3 regions of the Streptomyces sp. NPDC001068 genome follow, and region 3 is predicted to be linked to each of the others. Evidence: riboswitches for the same ligand, from Rfam matches in the RefSeq annotation. Region 3 holds a riboswitch; each other region holds the start of a gene.
What was found. A riboswitch is a leader RNA that binds a small molecule or an ion and turns the genes downstream of it on or off. The one in region 3 is predicted to bind thiamine pyrophosphate.
Positions count from the first base shown of each region.

Region 1: another riboswitch for thiamine pyrophosphate. It lies ahead of ACFY3I_RS29840 (thiamine ABC transporter substrate binding subunit); the one in region 3 lies ahead of thiC (phosphomethylpyrimidine synthase ThiC).
Region 2: another riboswitch for thiamine pyrophosphate. It lies ahead of thiO (glycine oxidase ThiO); the one in region 3 lies ahead of thiC (phosphomethylpyrimidine synthase ThiC).

Region 1 is NZ_JBIAYD010000011.1:179,535-182,803, forward strand. It holds gene ACFY3I_RS29835 (ABC transporter permease) at 1-974, opposite strand, end outside; gene ACFY3I_RS29840 (thiamine ABC transporter substrate binding subunit) at 1,031-2,101, opposite strand; TPP riboswitch at 2,178-2,285, opposite strand; gene rlmN (23S rRNA (adenine(2503)-C(2))-methyltransferase RlmN) at 2,303-3,269, opposite strand, start outside.
Region 2 is NZ_JBIAYD010000004.1:227,939-231,207, forward strand. It holds gene ACFY3I_RS13295 (thiazole synthase) at 1-580, opposite strand, end outside; gene thiS (sulfur carrier protein ThiS) at 584-784, opposite strand; gene thiO (glycine oxidase ThiO) at 781-1,950, opposite strand; TPP riboswitch at 1,948-2,059, opposite strand; gene ACFY3I_RS13310 (NAD(P)/FAD-dependent oxidoreductase) at 2,188-3,269, shown strand, end outside.
Region 3 is NZ_JBIAYD010000008.1:281,050-284,318, forward strand. It holds gene ACFY3I_RS23805 (YibE/F family protein) at 150-1,676, opposite strand; TPP riboswitch at 1,748-1,925, shown strand; gene thiC (phosphomethylpyrimidine synthase ThiC) at 1,918-3,269, shown strand, end outside.

The sequences.
Region 1 (3,269 bases), on a different contig from region 3:
TGGACGGGCGCGACCAGGAAGGTGCCCCCGTCGGCGTCACCCAGCGCCCGGTAGTAGCCGAACCCCCCGTCCAGCGACCGCCGCACCAGCACCGCCAGCGGCAGCACGAGGAGGACGGCGACGGTGGTGAGGACCGCGCCGAGCAGCGCCCACTGCCCGGCGCCGCGCGGGCGGCGCGCCGTCACGGACGGGTCCACCAGCCGCAGCGCGGTCTCCCGCCGCCGTACCGTCCACGCGTGCACGGCGAGGATCGCCCCGACGGCCAGGAACTGCACGATCGTCAGGACGGCGGCCGTGGCCAGGTCGAAGATCTCGGAGGTCTGCCGGTAGATCTCCACCTCGAGGGTGGAGAAGGTGGGACCGCCGAGGATCTGCACCACACCGAAGGAGGTGAAGGTGAACAGGAAGACCATCAGCGCGGCGGCGGCCACGGCGGGCGCCAGCGCGGGCAGCGTGACCCTGCGCCAGGCGCCGAACGACGAGACGCCCAGCATCCGCGCGGCCTCCTCCTGCCGCGGGTCCAGCTGGCCCCACAGCCCGCCCACGGTCCGTACGACGACCGCGTAGTTGAAGAAGACGTGCGCGATCAGGATCGCCCACACGGTGGTGTCCAGCCGGACGCCCCACAGCCCGTCCAGCAGTCCGCCGCGGCCGACCAGCGCCAGGAACGCCGTACCGACCACCACCGTCGGCAGTACGAACGGCACCGTCACCACGGCCCGCAGCACCTGCTTGCCCGGGAAGTCCAGGCGGGCGAAGACGTAGGCGGCCGGCAGCGCGACGAGCAGGGTGAGGCCGGTGGAGGCGAGCGCCTGCCAGGTGGTGAACCACAGGACGTGCCGGATGTCGGACCGGCCGACGACGTCGGCGATCCGTCCGAACCGCCACACCCCGTCGGCCCTCAGCCCACGGGTGACGATCGCCGCGACCGGCCACGCGAAGAAGACGGCGAAGAACGCGACGGGTACGGCCATCAGACCGACCCGCGCCGCGCCCCTGCGCCCGCCCGCCGCCCGCCGGCGCCTGCCCGCTACTTGAGTACGAGTGAGGTCCACGTCTTGACCCACTGGTCACGGTCGGCGGCGATCTTCTCGGGCGCCATGGTCTCGGGGTCCTGGGCGGCGGGCCCGTACTTCGTGAACTCGGCGGGCACGGCCGCCCCCTCGACCACCGGGTACACGAACATGTTCAACGGCATGTCCTCCTGGAACTCCTTGGAGACCAGGAAGTCGATGAGCGCCTTGCCGCCCTTGGTGTTCCCCGCGTTGCTCAGCAGCCCCGCGAACTCGATCTGCCGGAAGCAGGTGCCGGCCGCGACGCCGGTGGGCGCGGTGCTCGGCTTCGGGTCGCCGTAGATGACCTCGACGGGCGGGGAGGAGGCGTACGACACGACGAGCGGCCGGTCGCCCTTGGCCTTCTTCCCGCCGGCCGAGCCGGAGAACTCCTCGTTGTAGGCCTGCTCCCAGCCGTCGACGACCTTCACGCCGTTGGCCTTGAGCTGCTTCCAGTACCCCTGCCAGCCGCCGTCCCCGTACTGGGCGGCGCTGCCGAGCAGGAAGCCCAGGCCCGGCGAGGAGGTGGCCGCGTTCTCGGTGACGAGGAGGTTCTTGTACTGCGGCTTGACGAGGTCGGCGAAGGAGGCGGGCGGGGTCAGCCGGTGCTCGCTGAAGTAGGCCTTGTCGTAGTTGACGCAGATGTCGCCGTAGTCGATCGGCGTGACCCGGTGCTTGGCGCGGTCGAGCTGGTAGTCGGTGCCGACCCGGTCCAGCCCCTTGGCCTCGTACGGCTGGAAGAGCCCGTTGTCGAGGGCCCGGGACAGCAGGGTGTTGTCGACGCCGAAGAAGACGTCGCCCTGGGGGTTGTCCTTGGTGAGGATCGCCTTGTTGACGGCCTGGCCGGCGTCGCCGTCCTTGAGGACGCGCACCTTGTAGCCGGACCGCTTCTCGAAGTCCTGGAGCACGCCCTTGGAGACGGCCCACGAGTCGTGGCTGACGAGGGTGACGGTCTTCGAGTCGGCCTGGTCGCCCGTGGACGACCCGCACGCGGACAGCGTGACGAGGCCGAGCCCGACGGCCGCGGCCAAGAAGATCTTGGTGTGCACTGGTGTTTTCCTCCTGGAGTGGACCAGGAAGAGACGCGGCCCCACCCGGTGGAACCACCCGGGCAGGGCACAACAGCTTGAGTGATGACCGAACTTCCTACCCAGAATGACCTGGGCGAGGTTCAGAGGGTCTGCGGCCCGATCGCCGCACTCTCAGCGCTGTGGCGCTCCCCTGTCGGAATATGAAGATGTGCCCAGATCCTACCGCTCGGTCGCCGCCAGCTGACCGCACGCCCCGTCGATCTCCTGCCCACGGGTGTCCCGGACGGTGACGGGCACGCCGTGCGCGGCGATCGCCTCGACGAACGCCTTCTCGTCCTCGGGCCGGGAGGCGGTCCACTTCGAGCCCGGGGTCGGGTTGAGCGGGATGAGGTTGACGTGCACGGGCTTGCCCTTGAGCAGCCGGCCCAGCCGGTCCCCTCGCCACGCCTGGTCGTTGATGTCGCGGATGAGCGCGTACTCGATGCTGAGCCGCCGCCCGCTCTTCTCCACGTACTCGAACCCGGCGTCGAGGACCTCGCGCACCTTCCAGCGGGTGTTCACGGGGACGAGGGTGTCGCGCAGCTCGTCGTCGGGGGCGTGCAGGGAGATCGCCAGCCGGCACTTGAGGCCCTCGTCGGCGAACCGGTGGATGGCCGGCACCAGGCCGACCGTCGAGACGGTGATCCCGCGCTGGGACAGGCCCAGACCGTCCGGGGCCGGGTCGGTGAGCGCGCGGATGGCCGTGACGACCCGCTTGTAGTTGGCGAGGGGCTCGCCCATGCCCATGAAGACGATGTTGGAGAGCCGTGCCGGACCGCCGGGCACCTCCCCGTCCCGGAGCGCACGCATCCCGTCCACGATCTGGTGGACGATCTCCGCGCTGGACAGGTTCCGGTCCAGGCCCGCCTGGCCGGTGGCGCAGAACGGGCAGTTCATCCCGCAGCCGGCCTGTGAGCTGATGCACATGGTCACCCGGTCCGGGTAGCGCATCAGCACGGACTCCACGAGCGTGCCGTCGAACAGCCGCCACAGCGTCTTGCGCGTCGTCCCCTCGTCGGTCGACAGATGCCGGACGACGGTCATCAGGTCCGGGAACAGCGCGTCCCGCAGCCGGTCCCGGGAGCCGGCCGGGATGTCCGTCCACTGCTCGGGGTCGTGCGCGTACCGCGCGAAGTAGTGCTGCGAG
Region 2 (3,269 bases), on a different contig from region 3:
CGACGTCGGAGGCCGTACCGGCCCCCGCGTCCAGGATCACCGGCACGCGCGCGTGCTCGACGATCAGCCGGAAGTTGTGCGGGTTGCGGATCCCGAGCCCCGACCCGATGGGGGAGCCCAGAGGCATCACCGCGGCGCACCCGACGTCCTCCAGCCGCCGGGCCAGCACCGGATCGTCGTTGGTGTACGGCAGCACCGTGAACCCGTCGTCGACCAGCGTCTCCGCCGCGTCGAGGAGCTCGATCGGATCCGGCAGCAGGGTCCGCTCGTCGGCGACGACCTCCAGCTTGACCATCGAGGTCCCGAGCGCCTCCCGGGCCAGCCGGGCCGTCAGCACCGCCTCCCCGGCGGTGAAGCACCCCGCCGTGTTCGGCAGCACCCGGATCCCCAGCCGCTCCAGGACCGACAGCACGGACCCCCGTACCCCCGGATCCACCCGCCGCATGGCGACCGTCGTCAGCTCGGTCCCGGACGCCACCAGCGCCCGTTCCAGCACCTCCAGGCTCGGTGTGCCCCCGGTCCCCATGATCAGCCGGGACGAGAAGGCCGTACCCCCGAGCACGAACGGATCGTCGGCCATGGCTCAGCCTCCCTGTACGGCGGTCAGGACTTCCACCCGGTCACCCTCGGCGAGCGCCGTACCCGGCCACTCGCCGCGCGGTACGACGGTCTCGTTGACCGCCGCGGCCACCCCGGAGGGCGCGGCCGTCAGGGACTTCACGAGCGTGTCGAGAGCGGTGCCCGGGGTGATCTCCCGGCGCTCCCCGTTGACGGAGATGTTCATGCGGTCTGCTCCAGGAGTACGCCGGGGACGGGTCCGAAACGCTGCGGCGTGAACGGGCGGGCCTCTTCGGGCAGCTCCCCGCCGGTGAGCAGCTCCGCCATCACGTCTCCCGTGACGGGCGTGAGCAGCACCCCGTTGCGGTGGTGCCCGGTGGCCAGCAGCAGCCCGTCGAGACGGGTCGGCCCGAGCAGCGGCGCGTTGTCGGGGGAGCCGGGGCGCAGCCCGGCCCGGGTCTCGGTCAGCGGCAGCTCGGTGATGCCGGGCACCAGCTCGTGCGCGTCGCGCAGCAGCTCGTACACGCCCCCGGCCGTGACCGTGGTGTCCCAGCCCAGCTCCTCGCTGGTGGCCCCGACGACCAGCTCGCCGTTCTCCCGGGGCACCAGGTAGAGATGTCCGCCGCGCACCACGGCCCGTACGGTCCGGCTCAGGAACGGCGCGTACGCGGCGGGCACGGTCAGCCGCAGCACCTGCCCCTTCACCGGCCGCACCGGAGGGAGCGCGTCCACGGGCACCCCGGCCAGGCGACCGCTCAGGCTGCCGCCGGCGAGCACCACCCGGTCCGCGGTCAGCAGGTCGCCCGAGCGGGTGACGGCACCGGTGGCCCGCTCCCGCACCACCTGCAGGCGCTCGGCCCAGTCGCGGTGGAACACCACCCCGGCGCGCTCGCAGGCGGCCACCAGCGCGGCCGCCAGCCGGCGCGGGTCGATCTGATGGTCGCCGTCGACCCGCAGCCCGCCGCGCACGCCCGGCGCCAGCATCGGCTCCAGGCGCCGGCACTCCCGCCCGGACAGCCACTCGGAGTCCAGCCCCGACCGCTGCTGGAGGGCGTGCAGGTCGCGCAGGTGCGCCCGGTCGTCGGCGTCCAGGGCGACCGCGAGCGTGCCGCAGCGGCGGTAGCCGAGGTCGTGGCCGGTGAGTTCGGTGAGCTCGGCCGCGAAGCCGGGATAACGGCGGGCGGAGGCCAGGTTGAGCCCCAGCAGGGTCTGCTCGCCGTGGTGCAGCTCGGTGACGGCGGCCAGCATCCCGGCCGCGACCTGGGCGGCCCCGCCGCCGGGGTCGGGGTCGGCCACGGCGGTGCGGAGACCGCGCTGCGCGGACCGCCAGGCCGTGACCAGGCCGATGATTCCGCCCCCGATGACGAGGACGTCGGACGTATGCGCGGACATGGGCGTCCAGCCCCTCCCTTCGCCGGCATGACCCGGATCAGGTTCGTACGGTCGGAGGCCGCCAGCCTCCCTCTCAGCCCGGTGCGTCCGGGCTCCCGCGTGTGCTCTCCGCAACCCTAGCCCGCGGAGCTCCGCCCCCGTAAGACGGCCTCGGCCCGCACTGTGGAACAGGTCACCCGGCACGCCCCCTGACTGACTCTTCGTCAGTTGTCTATCGTTCTTGTCCATGGTGATCACGTGAGCGAGCAGACGCAGCGACGGAGCACGTCACAGACGCGGCGCGTGGTCGTCGTGGGCGCGGGCATGGCCGGGGTGCAGACGGCCGTGGCCCTGCGCGAACAGGGCTACACCGGCACCGTCACCCTGATCGGCGCCGAGCCGCACCAGCCCTACGACCGGCCGCCGCTCTCCAAGGCGGTGCTGCTCGGCAAGTCCGAGGGCTCCGCCTTCGAGGTCGACTTCGAGGCGCTCGGCATCGACCTGGCGCTCGGCCGCGAGGCCCTCGGGGTGCGCCCCGCCGACCACGAGCTGGACACCGAGGGCGGACCGGTGCCCTACGACGTCCTGGTGCTCGCCACCGGCGCCGAGCCGATCACCCTGCCCGGTACCGAGGGCGTCCCCGGCGTCCATCTGCTGCGCACCCTGGACGACGCCGAGCGGCTGCGGCCCGTGCTCGCCCGGCAGCACGACATCGTGGTGGTCGGCGCCGGCTGGATCGGCGCCGAGTTCGCCACCGCGGCCCGCGAGGCCGGTTGCGCGGTCACCGTGGTCGAGGCCGCGGACCGCCCGCTCGCGGGAGCGCTCCCCGCCGAGGTCGCCGCCCCGATGGCCGCCTGGTACGCCGACAGCGGCGCCGACCTGCGCACGCACGCGCGCGTGGCGGCCGTCGAGCCCGGCGCGGTGGTGCTCGACGACGGCTCGCGGGTGCCCGCGGGCGCCGTCGTCGTCGGCATCGGCGCCCGTCCCGCGACCGCCTGGCTGGCCGGCTCCGGCATCACGCTGGGCGCGCACGGCGAGGTGCTCGCCGACGAACGCCTGCGCACCACCGTCCCCGACGTCTACGCGGTCGGCGACTGCGCCTCCTTCCCGTCCGGCCGCTACGGCGAGCGGCTGCTGGTCCACCACTGGGACAACGCCCTCCAGGGCCCGCGCACGGTGGCCGCCGGCATCCTCGGCGAGACGGACGCGGTCTACGACCCGGTGCCGTACTTCTGGTCCGAGCAGTTCGGCCGTTTCGTCCAGTACGCCGGTCACCACGCGGTCGCCGACCGCATGGTCTGGCGGGGCGACCCGTCCGGACCGTCCTGGAGCGTGTGCTG
Region 3 (3,269 bases):
AGCCACGGGAACGCCTCTCCCCGGAGACGCCTCTCCTGGTGCGGACCCGCCCCGCACGGGGCTGTGAGCCGCACCGGACCGCGCGCCCACACCGAAACAGTCCGCACCGCACGGAACCCTCCGCCCCGCACCGCGTCCCGCGGGCCCCCTCACCGCTTCCGGCGCCGCCCTCCTCGCCCGCCGCGCGCCGGGGCCGTCTCCACGGCCGCGGACACTTCCTTGCCCGGCCGGTCCGCCGACACCACCAGCGCGGCCAGCAGCGTGGTGACGGGCACCGAGGCGACGAGGCCGATCGAACCGACCAGCGTGCGCACGATCTCCTCGGCCACCAGCTCACTGTTGGCGACCGTGGCCACACTGCTCTGCGCGATGGAGAAGAGCAGCAGCAACGGCAGCGCGGCACCCGCGTAGGCCAGGACCAGGGTGTTGACGACGGAGGCGATGTGGTCGCGGCCGATGCGGATGCCTGCCCGGTACAGCCCGCGCCAGCCCATCGTCGGGTTGGCCTCGTGCAGCTCCCAGACGGCCGAGGTCTGCGTCACCGTCACGTCGTCCAGGACGCCGAGCGAACCGATGATGACACCGGCCAGCAGCAGACCGCTCATGTCGATGGACGGGTACAGGCCGTGGATCAGGCCGGTGTTGTCGTCGGTGTTGCCGGTGAGCGCGGCCCAGTCGATGAACTCCGAGCCGAGGACGCCGATCAGGCACAGCGAGACCAGGGTGCCCAGCACCGCCACCGAGGTCCGCGCCGACAGGCCATGGCACATGTACAGGGCGATCAGCATGATCGCGCTCGATCCGACCACCCCCACCAGCAGCGGATTCGAACCCTGGAGGATCGCGGGCAGGATGAAGAGGGTCAGCACCATGAAGCTGACGGCGAGTGCGACGAGCGCCATCACACCGCGCAGCCGGCCGACCACGACGACGGCGAGCGCGAAGATCCCGGCGAGCAGCGCCATCGGGAACTTCCGGTCCACATCGGTGACCGAGTACTGGAGGTCCTTGGGCGCCGAGGGCTCGTAGGCGACCACGACCTTCTCGCCCTGGTGCAGCTGGCGCGACTGGTCGGGCTGCACGATCTCGGTGAACGTCCGGCCCGTGTCCTTGCCGGTGTCCACCCGGACCGTGGCCTTCTTGCAGGTGCCGCTCTCCTCCTGGTTCGCCGAACTGCCCTCCGGGGTGGAGGTATCACCGGTCGAGCCGCCCCCGGAGGCGTTGACCGACTTGCAGCTGACCGCCACGACCTTGGCGACCGTCGCCCGCTGGGTCTGACGGTCGAAGCCGACGCCGGTGCGTTCGTGCGCCGGGGCGCCACCGGGCCACAGCGCCACCAGGCCGACCACGACCGCGGCGGTGAAGGGAATGAGGATCGCCGCGATGACCTTGCGCAGATGCTTGGAGACCGGCGCGGCGGGCCCGTGGCTGTGCGAGTGACCGTGCCCGCCGCCCGACCCGGAGCCGCCCTGGCCGGAACCCCGGCCGGGCGGGTGGCCATGGGCATGGCCGTCGTCGTGACGGTGCGCGTGCCCACGGTCGTACGAGTGGTCCTGGACGTGGTCGTGTCCGTCACCGGCACCGTGGCCCCCGTGGCCGGTTCCGCCGCCCGGTGCGGCGCCGTTGCCGCGCCTCGGGTCGGGGGGCGGAGAGGGGTGCTGCTGTGTCGTGGTCACCGCCCGATCATCGCAAGAACGGCAGGGGCCCTCTGTTCACCGCGCCCGAATTGACGCTAGCGTGGAGGCACCTTTGCACACGCGGGAGCTCGGAGCACCGGGCTGAGAGGGCGCTGACCTCCGTATTCGCGATGTTTCACGTGGAACGAGTGACGTTTCACAAGGAACGCCGCCAGACGGAAGCCGCTGCGTCGACCGCCGAACCTGTTACCGGGTAATGCCGGCGTAGGGAGTAGGTCTCATGACCAACAAGGACGTACGCACGCCTGCCTTCAGCCAGGACGAACAGCCCATTGCGGGCGAAACATCCACGGGGGCCGGGAAGTCCATCGGCTGGCACAAGGGGTATGTCGAGGGCTCGCGCCCCGATCTCCGGGTGCCGGTCCGTCAGGTGCACCTCACCAACGGGCAGTCGGTCACGCTCTACGACACCTCCGGCCCGTACACCGATCCCCTCGTCGAGACCGACGTGCGCCGGGGGCTGCCGCCTCTGCGGGAGAACTGGATCATCACCCGTGGGGACACCGCGGAGTACGCGGGCCGTCCCGCCCGTCCGGAGGACGACGGGATCAAGCACACCTCACCGCGTGGTGGGCTGCGCAACCTGGACGCGGTCTTCCCGGGCCGCCCCCGCCTGCCGCGTCGCGGCCGGGAGGGCGAGGCGGTGACACAACTGGCGTACGCCCGCCGGGGTGAGGTCACCCCGGAGATGGAGTACGTGGCCATCCGGGAGAACGTCTCCCCCGAGGTGGTCCGTGAGGAGATCGCGGCGGGACGGGCCGTGCTGCCGGCCAACGTCAACCACCCCGAGATCGAGCCGATGATCATCGGCAAGCGGTTCCTGGTGAAGGTCAACGCGAACATCGGCAACTCCGCGGTGACCTCCTCGATCGAGGAGGAGGTGGAGAAGATGACCTGGGCGACCCGCTGGGGCGCCGACACGGTCATGGACCTCTCCACCGGGCGGAACATCCACACCACCCGCGAGTGGGTGCTGCGCAACTCCCCCGTTCCCATCGGCACGGTGCCGCTCTACCAGGCACTGGAGAAGGTCGACGGCAGGGCCGAGGAGCTGACCTGGGAGATCTACAAGGACACGGTGATCGAACAGGCCGAGCAGGGCGTGGACTACATGACCGTCCACGCGGGTGTGCGGCTGCCGTACGTGCCGCTCACCGCCAACCGCAAGACAGGCATCGTCTCGCGTGGCGGCTCGATCATGGCGGCCTGGTGCCTCGCGCACCACAAGGAGTCGTTCCTGTACGAGAACTTCGAGGAACTCTGCGAGATCCTCGCCGCCTACGACGTCACGTACTCGCTGGGCGACGGCCTGCGCCCCGGCTCCATCGCGGACGCCAACGACGAGGCGCAGTTCGCGGAGTTGCGCACGCTCGGGGAACTCAACCGGATCGCGAAGCGTTTCCACGTACAGACGATGATCGAGGGCCCGGGCCATGTCCCGATGCACAAGATCAAGGAGAACATCGACCTTCAGCAGGAGATCTGCGATGAAGCTCCGTTCTATACGCTCGGCCCGCTGACCACGGACGTCGCGCCGGCGTACGACCACATCACCTCCGGCATCGGTGCCGC